2 linked regions of the Rhodobacter capsulatus SB 1003 genome follow. The protein of the gene in region 1 interacts with the protein of each later gene in a pairwise test. Links are inferred from orthologs where the notes say so. Each region holds a gene or a part of one and is shown on either strand. Other genes may lie near its edges.

The links.
Region 2: the proteins of groL (region 1) and RCAP_RS17290 interact in binary tests that used the Escherichia coli proteins (3 or more experiments, as listed by UniProt). The link is inferred for Rhodobacter capsulatus SB 1003 from one-to-one orthologs.

Annotation. Positions count from the first base shown.
Region 1 is NC_014034.1:2,656,204-2,664,081, reverse strand. The notes cover bases 1,495-4,417. They hold groL (chaperonin GroEL), read right to left. Parts: upstream 3,814-4,417; coding sequence 2,176-3,813; downstream 1,495-2,175. Other genes in these bases: RCAP_RS12260 (manganese-dependent inorganic pyrophosphatase), read left to right, coding at 4,392-4,417; RCAP_RS12265 (co-chaperone GroES), read right to left, coding at 3,862-4,149; RCAP_RS12275 (cytochrome c family protein), read left to right, coding at 1,696-2,109; polA (DNA polymerase I), read left to right, coding at 1,495-1,622. Outside these bases: more of polA, read left to right, coding at 1-1,494; more of RCAP_RS12260, read left to right, coding at 4,418-5,312; RCAP_RS18590 (polysaccharide pyruvyl transferase family protein), read left to right, coding at 5,484-7,241; RCAP_RS12250 (ABC transporter substrate-binding protein), read right to left, coding at 7,638-7,878.
Region 2 is NC_014034.1:3,694,884-3,702,648, forward strand. What follows is about bases 4,956-7,765. They hold RCAP_RS17290 (nucleotide exchange factor GrpE), read left to right. Parts: upstream 4,956-5,991; coding sequence 5,992-6,540; downstream 6,541-7,765. Other genes in these bases: hrcA (heat-inducible transcriptional repressor HrcA), read left to right, coding at 4,956-5,987; mutS (DNA mismatch repair protein MutS), read right to left, coding at 6,589-7,765. Outside these bases: RCAP_RS19735 (hypothetical protein), read left to right, coding at 1-931; RCAP_RS17260 (ChuX/HutX family heme-like substrate-binding protein), read left to right, coding at 1,059-1,958; radical SAM family heme chaperone HemW, read right to left, coding at 1,962-3,119; RCAP_RS17270 (RidA family protein), read right to left, coding at 3,116-3,496; rdgB (RdgB/HAM1 family non-canonical purine NTP pyrophosphatase), read right to left, coding at 3,493-4,104; rph (ribonuclease PH), read right to left, coding at 4,101-4,814; more of hrcA, read left to right, coding at 4,926-4,955. UniProt on the Escherichia coli protein: Participates actively in the response to hyperosmotic and heat shock by preventing the aggregation of stress-denatured proteins, in association with DnaK and GrpE. It is the nucleotide exchange factor for DnaK and may function as a thermosensor.

The sequences.
Region 1 (7,878 bases):
GGCAGATGCCGATGGATGAAGCGCTGGCGATCCTGAAGCCGGTTCTGGAAGATGAAAGCCTCCTGAAGATCGGCCAGAACATGAAATACGACTGGAAGATCTTCGCCCGGCACGGCATCCGCGTGGCGCCCTTCGACGATACGATGCTGATGTCTTACGCGATGTTCTCGGGCCTGCACGGGCATGGCATGGACGCTTTGTCCGAGGAATATCTGCGCCACCGGCCGATTCCGATCAAGGAGCTGATCGGCACCGGCAAGGCGCAGATCACCTTTGACAAGGTGCCGCTCGACAAGGCCACAGCCTACGCGGCCGAGGATGCCGAGATCACCTACCGGCTTTGGGCCGCCTTCAAGCCGCAGCTGCACCGGGCGCAGGTGACCACGGTTTACGAGACGCTGGAGCGGCCGCTGGTGCCGGTTCTGGCGGAAATGGAAATGGCGGGGGTCAAGGTCGATCCCACGGTTCTGGCCCGGATGTCGAATGTCTTTGCGCAGCGCATGGCGGGGCTTGAGGAGGAAATCCAGGCCCTTGCGGGGCAAAGCTTCAACGTGGGCAGCCCCAAGCAGCTGGGCGAGATCCTGTTTGACAAGCTGGGCGTGCCGGGCGGTGAAAAGGGCAAGACCGGGGCTTATGCGACCGGGGCCGATGTGCTTGAAGACATCACCACGATGGAGGATCACAAGCAGGCGGCTGACCTGGCGGCCAAGGTGCTCGACTGGCGCCAGATCGCCAAGCTGAAATCGACCTACACCGATGCGCTGCAGACGCATGTGAACCCCGACACCGGCCGGGTGCATACCTCTTACAGTATCGCGGGGGCGAACACCGGGCGGCTCGCCTCGACCGATCCGAACCTGCAAAACATCCCCGTGCGCTCCGACGAGGGCCGCCGCATCCGCGAGGCTTTCGTGGCGACGCCGGGGCATCGCATCGTCTCGCTCGACTACAGCCAGATCGAGTTGCGCATCCTTGCCCATGTCGCGAATCTGCCCGAGATGAAGGCGGCCTTCGCCCGTGGCATCGACATTCACGCGATGACGGCGTCGGAAATGTTCGGCGTGCCGGTCGAGGGGATGGACCCGATGGTGCGCCGCCGCGCCAAGGCGATCAACTTCGGCGTGATCTACGGGATTTCCGGCTTCGGCCTGGCGCGCAACCTGCGCATTCCGCGAAGTGAGGCGCAGGGCTTCATCGATCGCTATTTCGAGCGCTTCCCGGGCATCCGCGCCTATATGGACGAAACCGTGGCCTTCGCGAAGGCGAACGGCTTCGTGCAGACGCTTTTCGGCCGCAAGATCCACACGCCCGAAATCAACGCCAAGGGGCCGGGCGCGGGCTTTGCCAAACGCGCCGCGATCAACGCGCCGATCCAGGGGGCGGCGGCCGATATCATCCGCCGCGCGATGATCCGCATGCCCGCCGCCATCGCGCATCTGCCCGCGAAGATGCTGCTGCAGGTGCATGACGAATTGATCTTTGAAGTTGCGGAAAGCGCCGTCGATCCGCTGATCGCCACGGCGCGGGCGGTGATGGAGGGGGCGGCCGATCCGGCGGTGCGGCTTTCGGTGCCGCTCGTCGTCGATGCGGGGCAGGGGGCGAGCTGGGCCGAGGCGCATTGAGGCCCGCCATTTGCGCTGCATCAGGGCGCGGGGGGCGACCCCGTGCTTTGCTGGGCGCAAAGGGAGGTGTGCGATGCGTGCGATTCTGATTTGCTTTGGCGGGGCGATGGGGCTGGCGGCCTGCATGGGGGCGGTCGATCTGACGGCGCCCTCGCCCGCAAGGGACTATGCCGATTACTGCGCGGGCTGCCATGGCACCGGCGGCGATCCCGGCCCGATCGCGCAGGAGCTGAAGCTGCATCCGGTCTCGCTGGCTGATCTGACGATGATGAACGACGGCCGCTTTCCCGAGGCGCGGGTGATGTCGAAGATCGTCGGCCACCGCGAACATGGCGAGATGATCGGGGCGCAGGCGGGCGAGATGCCGTCCTTCGAGCCGATGCTGGACGGGCCGGTGGTGCTTTACGACAGTGGCGACGGCATCGCGACGCCGACCCCGGCGCGGCTGGTGCGGCTGATGGAATACATCAAGGGCATGCAGCAATAACCGCTTGATCCGCAACGAAAAAGGGCGCCCTTGCGGGCGCCCTTCGATCTTCCCCGGCAGGGAAGATTACATCATGTCCATGCCGCCCATGCCGCCCATGCCGCCGGCCGGGGCCGCTTTCGGCTCGGGCTTTTCGGCGATCATGCATTCGGTGGTGATCAAGAGACCGGCGATCGAGGCCGCATCTTCCAGCGCGGTGCGGGTGACCTTGGCCGGGTCGATGACGCCGAAACCGAACATGTCGCCATATTCTTCGGTCTGGGCGTTGAAGCCGAAGGCCGGGTCGGCCGATTCACGCACCTTGCCCGCCACGACGGCGCCATCGACGCCCGCGTTTTCGGCGATCTGACGCAGCGGCGCTTCCAGCGCGCGACGCACGATCGAGATGCCCGCATCCTGATCCGAATTCGCGCCGGTCAGGTCGTTCAGCTTCTTCGCGGCCTGAACCAGAGCCACGCCGCCGCCGACGATGATGCCTTCTTGCACGGCCGCACGGGTCGCGTTCAGCGCGTCATCAACGCGGTCCTTGCGCTCTTTCACTTCGACTTCGGTCATGCCGCCGACGCGGATCACCGCAACGCCACCGGCGAGTTTCGCCACGCGCTCTTGCAGTTTTTCGCGGTCGTAGTCCGAGGTGGTTTCCTCGATCTGGGTGCGGATCTGCGCCACGCGGGCGTTGATTTCCGCCTTGTCGCCATGACCGTCGACGATCGTGGTGTTCTCTTTCGAGATCGTGACCTTCTTCGCACGGCCGAGCATGTCGAGCGTGACGTTTTCCAGCTTCATGCCGAGGTCGTCCGAGATCACCTGACCGCCGGTCAGGATCGCGATGTCCTGCAGCATCGCCTTGCGACGATCCCCGAAGCCCGGCGCCTTGACGGCGGCGATCTTCAGGCCGCCACGCAGCTTGTTGACGACGAGGGTCGCCAGCGCTTCGCCTTCGACATCTTCCGCGACGATGATCAGCGGACGGGTCGACTGGATCACGGCTTCCAGCAGCGGCACCATCGGCTGCAGCGAGCTCAGTTTTTTCTCGTGCAGCAGGATGTAGGCGTCTTCCAGATCCGCGATCATCTTGTCGGGGTTGGTGACGAAATAGGGGCTCAGGTAGCCGCGGTCGAATTGCATCCCTTCGACGACTTCGACTTCGGTGTCCATGCCCTTGTTTTCTTCGACGGTGATCACACCCTCGTTGCCGACTTTCTGCATCGCGTCCGCGATGAAGCGGCCGATCTGGGCTTCGCCGTTGGCCGAGATGGTGCCGACTTGCGCGACTTCGTCGCTGTCTTTCACCGGGCGGGCGGCGGCCTTGATCGCTTCGACGACCGTGGTGGTGGCCAGGTCGATGCCGCGTTTCAGATCCATCGGGTTCATGCCCGCGGCGACGGCTTTCATGCCTTCGCGGACAATGGCTTGCGCCAGAACGGTCGCGGTGGTGGTGCCGTCACCGGCTTCGTCATTGGTGCGGGAAGCGACTTCCTTCACCATCTGCGCGCCCATGTTCTCGAACTTGTCGGCCAGTTCGATTTCCTTGGCGACCGAGACACCGTCCTTGGTGATGCGCGGCGCACCGAACGACTTTTCGATGACCACGTTGCGGCCTTTCGGGCCGAGCGTCACCTTGACCGCATCGGCGAGGATGTTGACGCCTTTCAGCATCCGGTCGCGGGCGTCGGTCGAGAATTTGACTTCTTTGGCTGCCATTCTTTCGGCTCCTTCAAATATCGTTGGGGATCAGGGTCTTCTCGTGGATTACGAGATGATCCCCATGATGTCCGACTCTTTCATGATCAGCATTTCGACGCCATCAAGCGTCACTTCGGTGCCCGACCATTTGCCGAACAGGATGCGGTCGCCCACGGCGACGGCGGGGGCGATCAGCTCGCCCGAATCCTTGCGCGCACCCGCGCCCACGGCGACAACTTCGCCCTCGGCCGGTTTTTCCTTCGCCGTATCGGGGATGATCAGGCCGCCCTTGGTTTTTTCTTCGCTTTGAACGCGTTTGACCAGCACGCGGTCATGCAGCGGTTTGAATGCCATCTGGGTCACTCCCTAAGGTTCCAGGTTCATGCTTTCAGCACTCACGGGTAGCGAGTGCTAACGGCAGGGGAGTTAGTCATCGCCCCCCCGGCCTGTCAACACCCGGGGGCGGAAAAATTTGCACGGGCGCCGATCACGCGCGCGTGATGCTGCGGGTGCGAAATCGGTTGCGCAAAGCGTGACAAGCGGGGGGCAAAGCCCTATAAGGCGCCAAAATCCCCATCAAACCTTCCGAGGAACGCATGACCACCAAGGTTTTCGGCCACAAATCCCCCGACACCGACTCGACCGGCTCGCCCATCATCTGGGCCTGGTACATGACCGAGGTGCTGGGCCAGCCCGCGAAACCGGTGCTGCTGGGCGAGCCCAACACCGAAGCGGCTTTCGTGCTGAAACACTGGGACCTGCCGAAGCCGGAAATCATCGCGGGCGTCGAAGCCGGTGAAAAGGTCGTCATCGTCGACACGAACAACCCGGCCGAGCTGCCCGAGGGCATCAACAAGGCCGACATCCTGGCCATCATCGACCACCACAAGCTGGTCGGCGGTCTGGAAACCAAGGGCCCGATCGACATCACCATCCGTCCGCTGGCCTGCACCGCGACGATCATGTTCGACCTGATGGGCGAGGCCGTGGCAACGGCGCCGCGCGGCATCAAGGGCGCGATGCTCTCGTGCATCCTCTCCGACACGCTCGAATTCCGCAGCCCGACCACCACCGCGCATGACAAGGCCGTCTGCGAGAAACTGGCCGCCGATCTGGGCGTGAACATCGCCGAACTCGCCACCGCGATGTTCGAGGCGAAATCGGACGTGTCCGAGTTCTCGGATGCCGAACTTCTGCGCATGGACAGCAAGGAATACACCGTCGACGGCAAGGAGCTGCGCGTCTCGGTGCTGGAAACCACCGCGCCGAAGCTGATCCTGGACCGCAAGGACAGCCTCATGGCCTCGATGGTCGATGTGGCGAAAGAAGACGGCGCCGATCAGGTGCTTCTGTTCGTCGTCGACATCCTGAAGGAAGAGGCGACGCTGCTGGTGCCGAACGATTTCGTCAAGCGCATCGCGGAAGCCAGCTTCCCCTGCAGCGTGACCGGCGACACCGTGGTTCTGCCGGGCATCATGAGCCGCAAGAAACAGATCATCCCGGCGCTGAAGGTCTGATCGAAGCGTCGCTTCGGGCAAAGGATCGCTGGCGGGGGGCTTCGGCCCCCCGTCGCATGCAGGGGCCGCCCCCTTCGGGACGCGGGCCCCGCACCGTGACACCGGCAGGGGCTGCCTCTGCCCGATGATCTGCCGGTCGTCCTCCGGCCTTTGACAAGCCAGGTCCGCCCCATGCCAGCCAGCGTCAACGTCGACGATTTCACCGCAGCGCAGACCCCCGATTTCGAGGCGATGCGCCATCGGGTGATCGACGGGACGCCCTATCAGCCCTTTTTCGGCCGCCGCAACGATCTTGATGAACATCTCGCCTTGCTGCGGCGCGAGTTCGTCGGCCAGCCGGAAATCAAGTTCGCCCATGCCGCCATGACCGTCCTGCTGCGCCGCAAGATCGCCACCGAGACGGTCTACCGGCACTATCGCAGCCTGTGGGCGGAGCATGCGGATCTGCTGCTCGAGATCCTCGACAGCCGCTGGCTGGTCTCGGCCTGCGACACGATCAGCGATCAGAGCGACGACCCCGAGGAAGCCCGGGCGGCGATCCTGCTGACCCTTTTCGTCAATACGGTCAAGCTCTTCGAGACCGAGCGCCTGATGGAGGGGCCGGTGCGCCAGCCCGCCGCGCCCTTGGGGCAGCGCCGCCAGCTGCATGACGGGCTGAGCAGTTTCATGGTCGGCGTCGGCGACATGATCGCCAATCTGCTGCACCGGCTTGACCGCACGCTGACCCACACCCGCCTTGTCGACCGGATCGGCCGCCAGCTTGTCAGCCGCACCCTGGCCTCGGACACGGTGTTTTCCCGCTTCGGCCGACGCCAGTCCTGCCACACCTGGCCGCCGCATCTGCCGGTGGCGCCGATCCGGCCCAGACCGGCCCCGCCCGCCCGGGCGCAGGGCCAGATGCCGCCGCCGCCGCCGCCGCAATATGTTTTGCTCAATGACACCGCGCGGCTGGGCGGCGGGTTCCATCTGGGTACGCTTTACGCCTGTCATTCGATTCGCAGCCATCTTGCCGCGCGCGGCCTGCAGGAGGCCGGCTGGGCCAATGATCTGGCGGGGCTGCGCGCGCTGCTGGCGCAGGGCCCGACGCCACCGCAGCTTCTTGTCCTCAACGGGGAAGGGACGCTGCATCATTGCGCGCCGCGGGCCCGCGCGCTGCTGGAGGCCTGCCGGTTCGGCCAGAGCCTTGGCATGAAGGTGGCGGTCCTCAACACGGTCTGGGAGGCGAATGACGACGCGATGGCCGCGCTCTTGCGGCTGGCCGATGTCGTGCATGTCCGCGACAGCCGGTCCCTGGCCGCGCTGCCGCCGGATTTTCCGGCCCGGGTGACGCCGGATGCCTCGATCCCGATCTTTCGGGAGGTCGCCCGGTCGGGCAGCTTTCCGGCGGCCGTGCAGGCGGTTGCGGTGATGGACAATGTCGTCCCCGAGGCCGCCGCGGCGCTGCTGCGCTTTGCCGAAGCCGGTGCGCTGCCCTATTTCGCCATGCCGGGGGCGGCGCTGGGCCGGATCCGGCAGGACGCTTCCGACCGCTCCGGCCCGGTCTGGCCGCGGCTGCTGCAGATCACCGATCTGATGGCGGCGCGGGCCTGGGTGACGGGGCGGTTTCACGGCATGATCGGCGCGCTTTGCGCGGGGCGGCCGGTCTGTGCGCTCCGGTCGAATACCGCAAAGATCGAGGGTCTGCTGGAAGATTTCGGGCTGACGGCGGAATGTCTGCTGGGCGCTGACTGGCTGTCGAAACCGGCGGCGGCGCAGCGGCTCGAGGTCGAGAGATGTCTGGAGTTGCAGCAAGATCCGGCCTTCGTCGCCCGTCGCGCGCAGGTGCTGCAAACGGCCTGCGACCGGATCGGTCAGATGTTCGATCAGGTGGCGGCGCTGGTGGGGAACCCGCCCCCCGACCGGCTTGGAAAGGCCGATGTGACCTCCTGAAAGCTCTTCGGCCACCAAACAGGCGCCGCAGTGACCGCATCGATCCGCGGCCGAATGTCGGGGCGCCGACCGATTTTGCGCAGCGGCACGATTTGCCCGGCCCCCCCTTGCGCCGCGTCCTGCAGGCGCGGCGATCCGCGCGTTGGCGCGCGTTCCGATCTTGCCGATGGTCGCCTCCATCCTCGTCACCCGCCGCGATCCCGCCGCATATCCGTTCAGGCCCATGGTGAGGGCGGCGGCCGATCCTGCCGATGCGCGGCCCGGTCGGGCCAGGCGGACAGGCTTCGACCGCCGCCGTCAGCATCCGGCCCTGCATCGCGGGATACAGACGGTCCCAACATGCCCGAACGGCAGGAAAATCCCTGCAGAAGGAGGTCAAATCTCGACAGCATCCTTTTACGGCAGGTGAGGCGGCACGGGGGCCATCCGGCGCAAGGTGCTTGCCCAGCGTTCCAGAAGCGCGGGATAAGCGATGATGTCGTAGCCGTTCCACCCGGGCAATTCCGCGATGCGCCCCGTCGCGACCGCAGGAACGGCCGCTGCCGCGGGCACGGCCGAGAGGGCCGCGTCAAGCGCCCGACGCGCGGCGACCGGCTCGCCGGTCAGCACGATCATCTCCGGCGCAAGGGCGGCCAGT
Region 2 (7,765 bases), 1.0 Mb from region 1 along the record:
AATCGATGCCCGGATCGATCTGAGTGCCGGTCGCAAGGAAGAGGCGGCGCGGCTGCTGGACGGGTTGGCGCTCTCGGCCAGCCCGGCCGCGGCCGAGGCGCTGTCCACCGCGATCGAGACGAAGCTGTCGCTCGGCGTCGCAATTCCCGCGACCGATGTCGACAATGCGGGCGCCCTGGGGCGGCAGCTGCGCGGCTCGGAAACCGGCGCAAGGCTGATTCGCGCCGAAGTGCTCGGGCTTGGGTCGACGGCGCGGTTCGACGAGGCGTTCCGTACCCTCTCGAATTGGGATGCGCCGCAATTCGACGCGCTGAAGCAATCCACGCAAAGCGATCTTGCCGACCAGCTGGGCAAGGTTCCGGACGACGCGCTGTTCATCGAGACCTTTTTCCGGCATCGCGACAAGATCCCCGCGGCACAGCTGGAGGCCCGCGTGCAGGTGGCCTTGGCCGACCGGCTCTCGGCGACGGGGTTCTGGCAATCGGCCCGCGACATCCTTTCGGCCGAGACCCGCCGCAGCCCCCCCGGCCGTCTCGCCCTGGCACGGGCGGCGCTGGCCGGTCGCGATGCGGCGGCGGCCTATTCCTATCTTGGCGATCTGCCCGGCGACGAAGCCGCAAAGCTGCGCGGCGAGGCGATGAGCATGCTGGGCCGACACAGCACCGCCGAGGGCGAATTCGCCGAGGCCGGGCAGACCGAGGCGCAGCTTGACGAAGCCTGGCGCGCGGGGAACTGGACGCTGGTCGCGCAGCAGGGGTCGGAGACGCAGAAACGATTCGTGGAGCTGTTCGCACCGGAAACCGCCCCGCCGGACGATCCGCAGAATGTCGTGCCGCTGGGGCCGTTGTCGGCAGCGCAGCAGCTGATCAGCCAGAGCCAATCCGAACGGGAGGCTTTCGCCAAGCTGATGGAAGAGCTGAAAGCCCGCTGATCCGCGCCGCACGGTTCCGGGGCGGATCGAATTGCCGCGCCCGGCCGTGCGGATCACCTCCGGACTTTCGGTCGCTCCGGCTCTGCGGTAGCTCTTCGGGCGACCGAAGCCCACCGGAGGGACCGCCATGACGGCCATCACCCCAGAGCAGATCCGCACCGCCCGTGCCCGCAAGCCGCGCCTTTATGCCCGCGATTTCGCCGAAGGGCTTGGCCTCCCCGAAGCCGCGCTTTGCGCCGCTTTCGTCGGCACCACCGCGACCCGGATTTCCGCCGATCCGAACCGGATCCTGCCCGGCCTTGCCGCGCTGGGTCAGGTCATGGCGCTGACCCGCAATGACAGCTGCGTGCTGGAAAAGGTCGGCTGCTATGACGGCTATCAGCCCGGCAAGATCGCCCGGATCGTCAACCCGCCGATCGATCTGACGCTGCTCTGCGCGCAGTGGCAGCATGCTTTCGCGCTGGACGAGGCCGGACCGAAGGGGCCGAAACGCTCGATCCAGATCTTCGATGCCGCGGGCGAGGCGGTGCACAAGATCCACCTGCGCGACGAGTCGACGGCCGAGGCCTGGGCGCCGCTGGTCGCTGCGCTGCGGCTGGAGGATCAAGGCCAGGAGTTCACGCCCGCGCCCACCGATCCGGCCGCCGATCTCTGGTCGGATCTGAGCCGGGTCCCCCCCCTGCGCGAGGGCCAGATCGCGGCGCGTCGGCTGGCCAAAGGCGCGATCGAGCGGCTGATGGTCCGGGCCGCCGAAACCGCCGTGCCGGTGGATTTCGCGGTCGGCAACCCCGGCTGCATCGAGCGGCATTCGGGCGTGATCGTCCGGGTGCTGGAGGCCGGGCCCTGGATCAACGTCCTCGATCCGGGGCTGGAGCTGCATCTGCGCATGGACCACATGGTCGAAATCTGGGCGCATCCCGATGGCACGGTCGATGCCTTTGGCGAAGCCGATCAGCTGATCGTGCGGATGTCCGGGGCGGAGGGCTGGGCCGATCTGCTGGCGGCCGAGGGCGATGTCCAGCCCTGAACCTCAGGGCATCAGCGCGCGAATCACCGCATTGAGCACGGCGCGCCCCTGTGCCGTCGCCCGGATGCGCCCGGCGTCGCGCGCGATCATCCCCATCGCCTCCAGATCGGCCAGGGCCAGCGCGGGCAGCGCCTGCCCCGAGAGGCGTTCGTAACGGGTCGGGTCGATCCCCTCGGCCAGCCGCAGCCCGAACAGCAGGAATTCGGTCGCCTGTTCCTGCCGCTCAAGCGGTTCTCGCGGCATCTCGCCATTGCCCAGACGCTCGACCCGGTCCAGCCAGTCGGCGGGGGCTTTCGGCGCCTCGGTCGCATGACGGACACCGCCCAGCGTCAGCCGCCCATGCGCGCCGGGGCCGATCCCGGCATAATCGCCATAGCGCCAGTAAACCAGATTGTGCCGACATTCGGCACCGGGCCGGGCATGGTTCGAGACCTCATAGGCGGGCAGCCCGGCCGCATCACAGATTTCCTGTGTTTTCAGATACATGTCGGCGGCCAGATCGTCCTCGGGCAGATCCCGCAGCTTGCCCGCCGCGAAAAGCCGCCCGAAGGCGGTGCCATCCTCGATCGTCAGCTGGTAAAGCGAGAAGTGATCGACCGCCATCGAGAGCGCCCCGCGCAATTCGCGCGCCCAATCGTCGAGGCCTTGCCCCTGCCGGGCATAGATCAGATCGAAGCTGACACGGGGAAAATGCGCCCGGGCGATGTCGAACGCCGCCCGCCCCTCGGCCGCGCTATGCATCCGGCCCAGACGGCGCAGGCTGTCATCGTCCATCGCCTGCATGCCCATGGACAGCCGGGTCACGCCGCCTTGGGCAAAAGCCCGGAACTTGCCCGCATCGATGCTGGTCGGATTGGCCTCGAGCGTGATTTCCAGATCATTCGCCGTGGGCCAGGTGGCGCGGATCCGGTCAATCACCGCCGCCACCGTCTCGGGCGCCATCAGGGACGGCGTGCCGCCGCCGAAAAACACCGTATTGAGCACGCGACCCTGCGTTTCGGCACCGATCCGGTCGATTTCCGCCAGGTAAGCCCGCAGCCAGCGGTCGTGATCGATCGCCGCCGCAACATGGCTGTTGAAGTCGCAATAGGGGCATTTGGCGGCACAAAAGGGCCAGTGGAGGTAAAGGCCAAAGCCCCCGTGCCGCCAGTCGTCACTCATCCTTTGAAGGCCGTGACTTCGATCTCGATCTTCATCGCCGGGTTCACCAGCCCCGCCACGATCATCGTCGCCGCCGGACGGATCTCGCCGAAGGTCGCCGACAGCGCCGGGATGATCTCTTCCATATAGGCGGCATCGGTGATGATGTAATTCGCCCGCACGACATTGCTCAGCGAGAAACCCGCGCCTTCCAGCACCGATTTGATCGTCGCCAGCGTGTTTTGCGCCTGTTCCAGCACGGACTCCGGGAAGGTCTTCGTCACCGGATCGACGCCGGTCGTGCCCGCGACAAAGCACCAGTCGCCCTGCACCACGGCGCGGGAATAGCCCAGTTTCGGCTCATACGGCGAGCCGCCCGAAATGTTGACACGAGTCATTTTGCCTCCATGACCTTGACGAATTTGCGGAACGCATCCGCACGGTGGGAAATCTCGTTCTTCTGCGCGGGGTCCATTTCCGCAAAGGTCACGTCGAACCCCTCGGGCTGGAACATCGGATCATAGCCGTGCCCCTGCGCGCCGCGCATCGGCCAGACCAATTGCCCCTCGGCGCTTCCCTCGAACACCTCGTCATGCCCGTCGGGCCAGGCCAGAACGAGGGTCGAACGGAACCGGGCCCTGCGCGGAAAGGGGGCATTCTTCGCCTCGCATTCGGCCCAGGTCCGGGTCATCGCCTGCACGAAATCGCGGCCGTTCGGCGTTTCCGCCCAATCGGCGGTGTAAACGCCCGGGGCGCCATCCAGCGCGTCAACCTCGATGCCGCTGTCGTCAGACAGCGCGGGCAGGCCGGTGGCCTTGGCCGCCGCATGCGCCTTGATCCGGGCATTGCCGACAAAGGTGGTTTCGGTCTCGGCCGGTTCGGGCAGGTTCATCTCGGCGGCACCGACGACCTCGACCCCGTAAGGGGCCAGAAGATCGCGCATTTCCGCGAGCTTGCCCTTGTTGTGGGTCGCCACCAGCAGACGCTTTTCGGTGAAAGCCCTCATGCGATCGCCGCCTTTTGCGCCGCGACGAGCTGCGCCACCCCGGCCTCGGCCAGATCGAGCAATTTCGTCATCTCTTCGCGCGAGAAGGTCGAGCCCTCGGCGGTCATCTGCACCTCGACCAGACGGCCGCGCCCGGTCAGGATGAAGTTGCCGTCCACGCCGGCCTCGCTGTCCTCGGCGTAATCCAGATCGGCGATCGGCTGACCGGCATAGATGCCGCAGGAAATCGCCGCGACATGATCGATGATCGGGTCCGACACGATCAGCCCCGATTTCAGCAGCTTGTTCACGGCGAGACGCAGCGCCACCCAACCGCCGGTGATCGAGGCGCAACGGGTGCCGCCATCGGCCTGCAGCACGTCACAATCCACCACGATCTGCCGCTCGCCCAGCGCGGAGCGGTCGATCCCCGCCCGCAAGGCGCGGCCGATCAGACGCTGGATTTCCTGCGTGCGGCCCGATTGCTTGCCCGCCGCCGCCTCGCGGCGGTTGCGCGAATTCGTCGCGCGCGGCAGCATCCCGTATTCCGCCGTCACCCAGCCAAGGCCCGAGCCCTTGAGGAACGAGGGCGCCTTGTCCTCGATCGTCGCGGTGCACAGAACATGGGTGTCCCCCATCTTGATCAGCACCGAGCCTTCGGCATGTTTCGTCACGCCGGTTTCGATGGAAATGGAACGGATATCGGCAAGATTGCGGCCAGAGGGGCGCATGGGCTGTCCTTTCGCTGGATTTGACCCCATTTGAAACGGCAGAAGACCCGATGCAACCCCGAAGGCACGATTGACGGAAAAGCTTTCCCCGCAATAATGCAAAGCGTGGCCATGACGAACCAGAACCAGTTGATCTCGGACTTGAACGACCGCTCCCGCGAGGTGTTTCGCCGGGTGGTCGAGGGCTATCTGGAAACCGGCGATCCCGTGGGGTCGCGCACGCTGACCCGGCTGATGAGCGAAAAGCTCTCGGCGGCGACGATCCGCAACGTGATGCAGGATCTGGAATATCTGGGTCTGCTTGGCAGCCCGCATGTCTCGGCCGGGCGGGTGCCGACGCAGATGGGGCTGCGGATGTTCGTCGATGGTTTCATGGAGGTGAGCGAGGTTCAGGCGACCGACCGCGCCGCGCTTGAAGCCACGGTGGGCGCGGCGGAACCTGACGTGGGATCGCTGCTCGACCGGGTGGGCTCGGCGCTCTCGGGGCTGACGCATGGGGCCAGCCTGGTGCTGGCGCCGAAGACCGAGGCGCCGATCCGGCATATCGAATTCGTCTCGCTGGCGCCGGACCGGGCCCTGGTCGTGCTGGTGATGGCCGATGGCCAGGTGGAAAACCGCGTCTTCACGCCCCCCGCCGGGCAGACGCCCTCCTCGATGCGCGAGGCGGCGAATTTTCTCAATGCGCTGGCCGAGGGCAAGACGCTCTCCGATCTGCGCCGCGAAATCGCCGTGGAGATTGCCGCAAGGCGGCAGGAACTGGATGCGCTGGCCGCCGAAATGGTCGAAAGCGGGCTGGCGCAATGGGCCGATCAGGGCGAACCGTGGGAGCGGCTGATCGTCCGCGGCCGGTCGAATCTGCTGGAGCCCGAGGGCGATCTGGACCGGATCCGGACGCTTTTCGACGATCTGGAACGCAAACGCGACATCGCCGAATTCCTCGATCTGACCGAGGACGGCGAAGGCGTGCGCATTTTTATCGGGTCGGAGAACAAACTCTTCTCACTTTCGGGTTCCTCTTTGGTGGTCTCTCCCTATATGAACGCGGATCGAAAGATCATCGGCGCGGTGGGGGTCATCGGCCCCACCCGGCTCAACTACGGGCGGATCGTGCCGATCGTGGATTATACGGCGCAACTGGTCGGGCGGATGCTGGCCGGCCGGGGCAAAGGGTGAACGGATGACCGAGAAGAAGGACGAAATGGCAGAGGATCAGGCGCATCTGGACGAGGCGCTGGCCGCGGCTTTGGGCGACGAGCAGGACGAGCTGGAAATGCTGCGCGCCGAACGCGACGAGCTGCGCGACCGCTTCATGCGGGCGCTGGCCGATGCCGAAAACGCGCGCAAGCGGGCGGACCGCGACCGGCGCGAGGCCGAGCAATATGGCGGCTCGAAACTGTCGCGCGACATGCTGCCGGTGTTCGATGCGCTCAAGCGTGCGCTGGATGCGGCGGGCGAAGAGGTCCGCGCGGCGGCGCCCGCGCTGATCGAAGGGGTCGAGCTGACCCAACGCGAGCTGCTGAACGTCTTCGCGCGGCACGGGATCGTTGCGATCCAGCCGAAGGTGGGCGACAAGTTCGACCCGCTGCTGCATGAAGCGATGTTCGAGGCGCCGCTGCCGGGCACGGTGGCGGGTGACATCATTCAGGTGATGGACGACGGCTTCCTGCTGCACGACCGTCTGCTGCGTCCGGCGAAAGTCGGCGTGAGTTCGATGCCGAAAGCCTGAGGCAGGCCGGGCCCCCGGACCCCCAGGATATTTTCAGCAAGATAAAGATCAGTCTTTCAGAAGGGCGCGCAGGGCGTAAAGCGCGTCCATCGCTTCGCGGGGCGTCATCTCGTCGGGGTGCAGGCCGCGCAGCTGCTCCTCGACCGCGGATTTCGCCGGCGGGGCGGCGGGCGCGGGCGGCGGGGCCAGCGCGAAAAGCGGCAGATCGTCGATGATCGCCTGTTTCTTGCCGCCCTCGCGTTCGCCCTTTTCCAGCGCATCCAGCACCACGCGGGCGCGGGCGACGACGCTTTCGGGCAGGCCCGCCAGTTTCGCCACCTGCACGCCATAGGACCGGTCGGCCGCGCCTTTCTTCACCTCGTGCAGGAAGATCACCTCGCCGTGCCATTCCTTGACCGCGACGGTGGCGTTTTCGACGCCGTCCAGCTTGGCCGAAAGCGCGGTCATTTCATGGTAATGGGTGGCGAAAAGCGCGCGGCAGCGGTTCACCCCGTGCAGATGTTCCAGCACCGCCCAGGCGATCGAGAGCCCGTCATAAGTCGCGGTGCCGCGGCCGATTTCATCGAGAATCACCAGCGCCCGGTCATCGGCCTGATTGAGGATGGCGGCGGTTTCGACCATCTCGACCATGAAGGTCGACCGGCCGCGCGCCAGATCGTCGGCGGCACCGACGCGGCTGAAAAGCTGGCTGACAAGGCCGATATGGGCACGCCGGGCGGGGACGAAACTGCCCGCCTGCGCCAGCAGCGCGATCAGCGCATTCTGCCGCAGGAAGGTCGATTTGCCTGCCATGTTCGGCCCCGTCAGCAGCCAGATCGCCGGGGTGGCGCCAGAGGTCAGGGCGCAATCATTCGCGATGAAGGGCTCGCCCTGCCGTTTCAGCGCGGCTTCCACAACGGGATGACGGCCGCCCTCGATCTCGAAGGCGTGGCTTTGATCGACCATGGGTTCGACCCAATCCTCGGCGGCGGCCAGATCGGCGAAGGCGGCGGTCAGGTCGATCTCGGCCAGCGCCCGGGCGGTTTCGGAAATCGGCCCGGCGGCGGCCAGAATCGCGCCTTTCAGGCTGTCATAGAGCCGCTTTTCGATTTCAAGCGCGTGGTTGCCCGCGTTCAGGATCCGGGTTTCCAGCTCGCTCAGGTCAAGCGTGGTGAAGCGGACCTGATTGGCCGTCGTCTGCCGGTGGATGAAGCGCGCCGAAAGTGGCGGGGCCAGCATCTTTTCC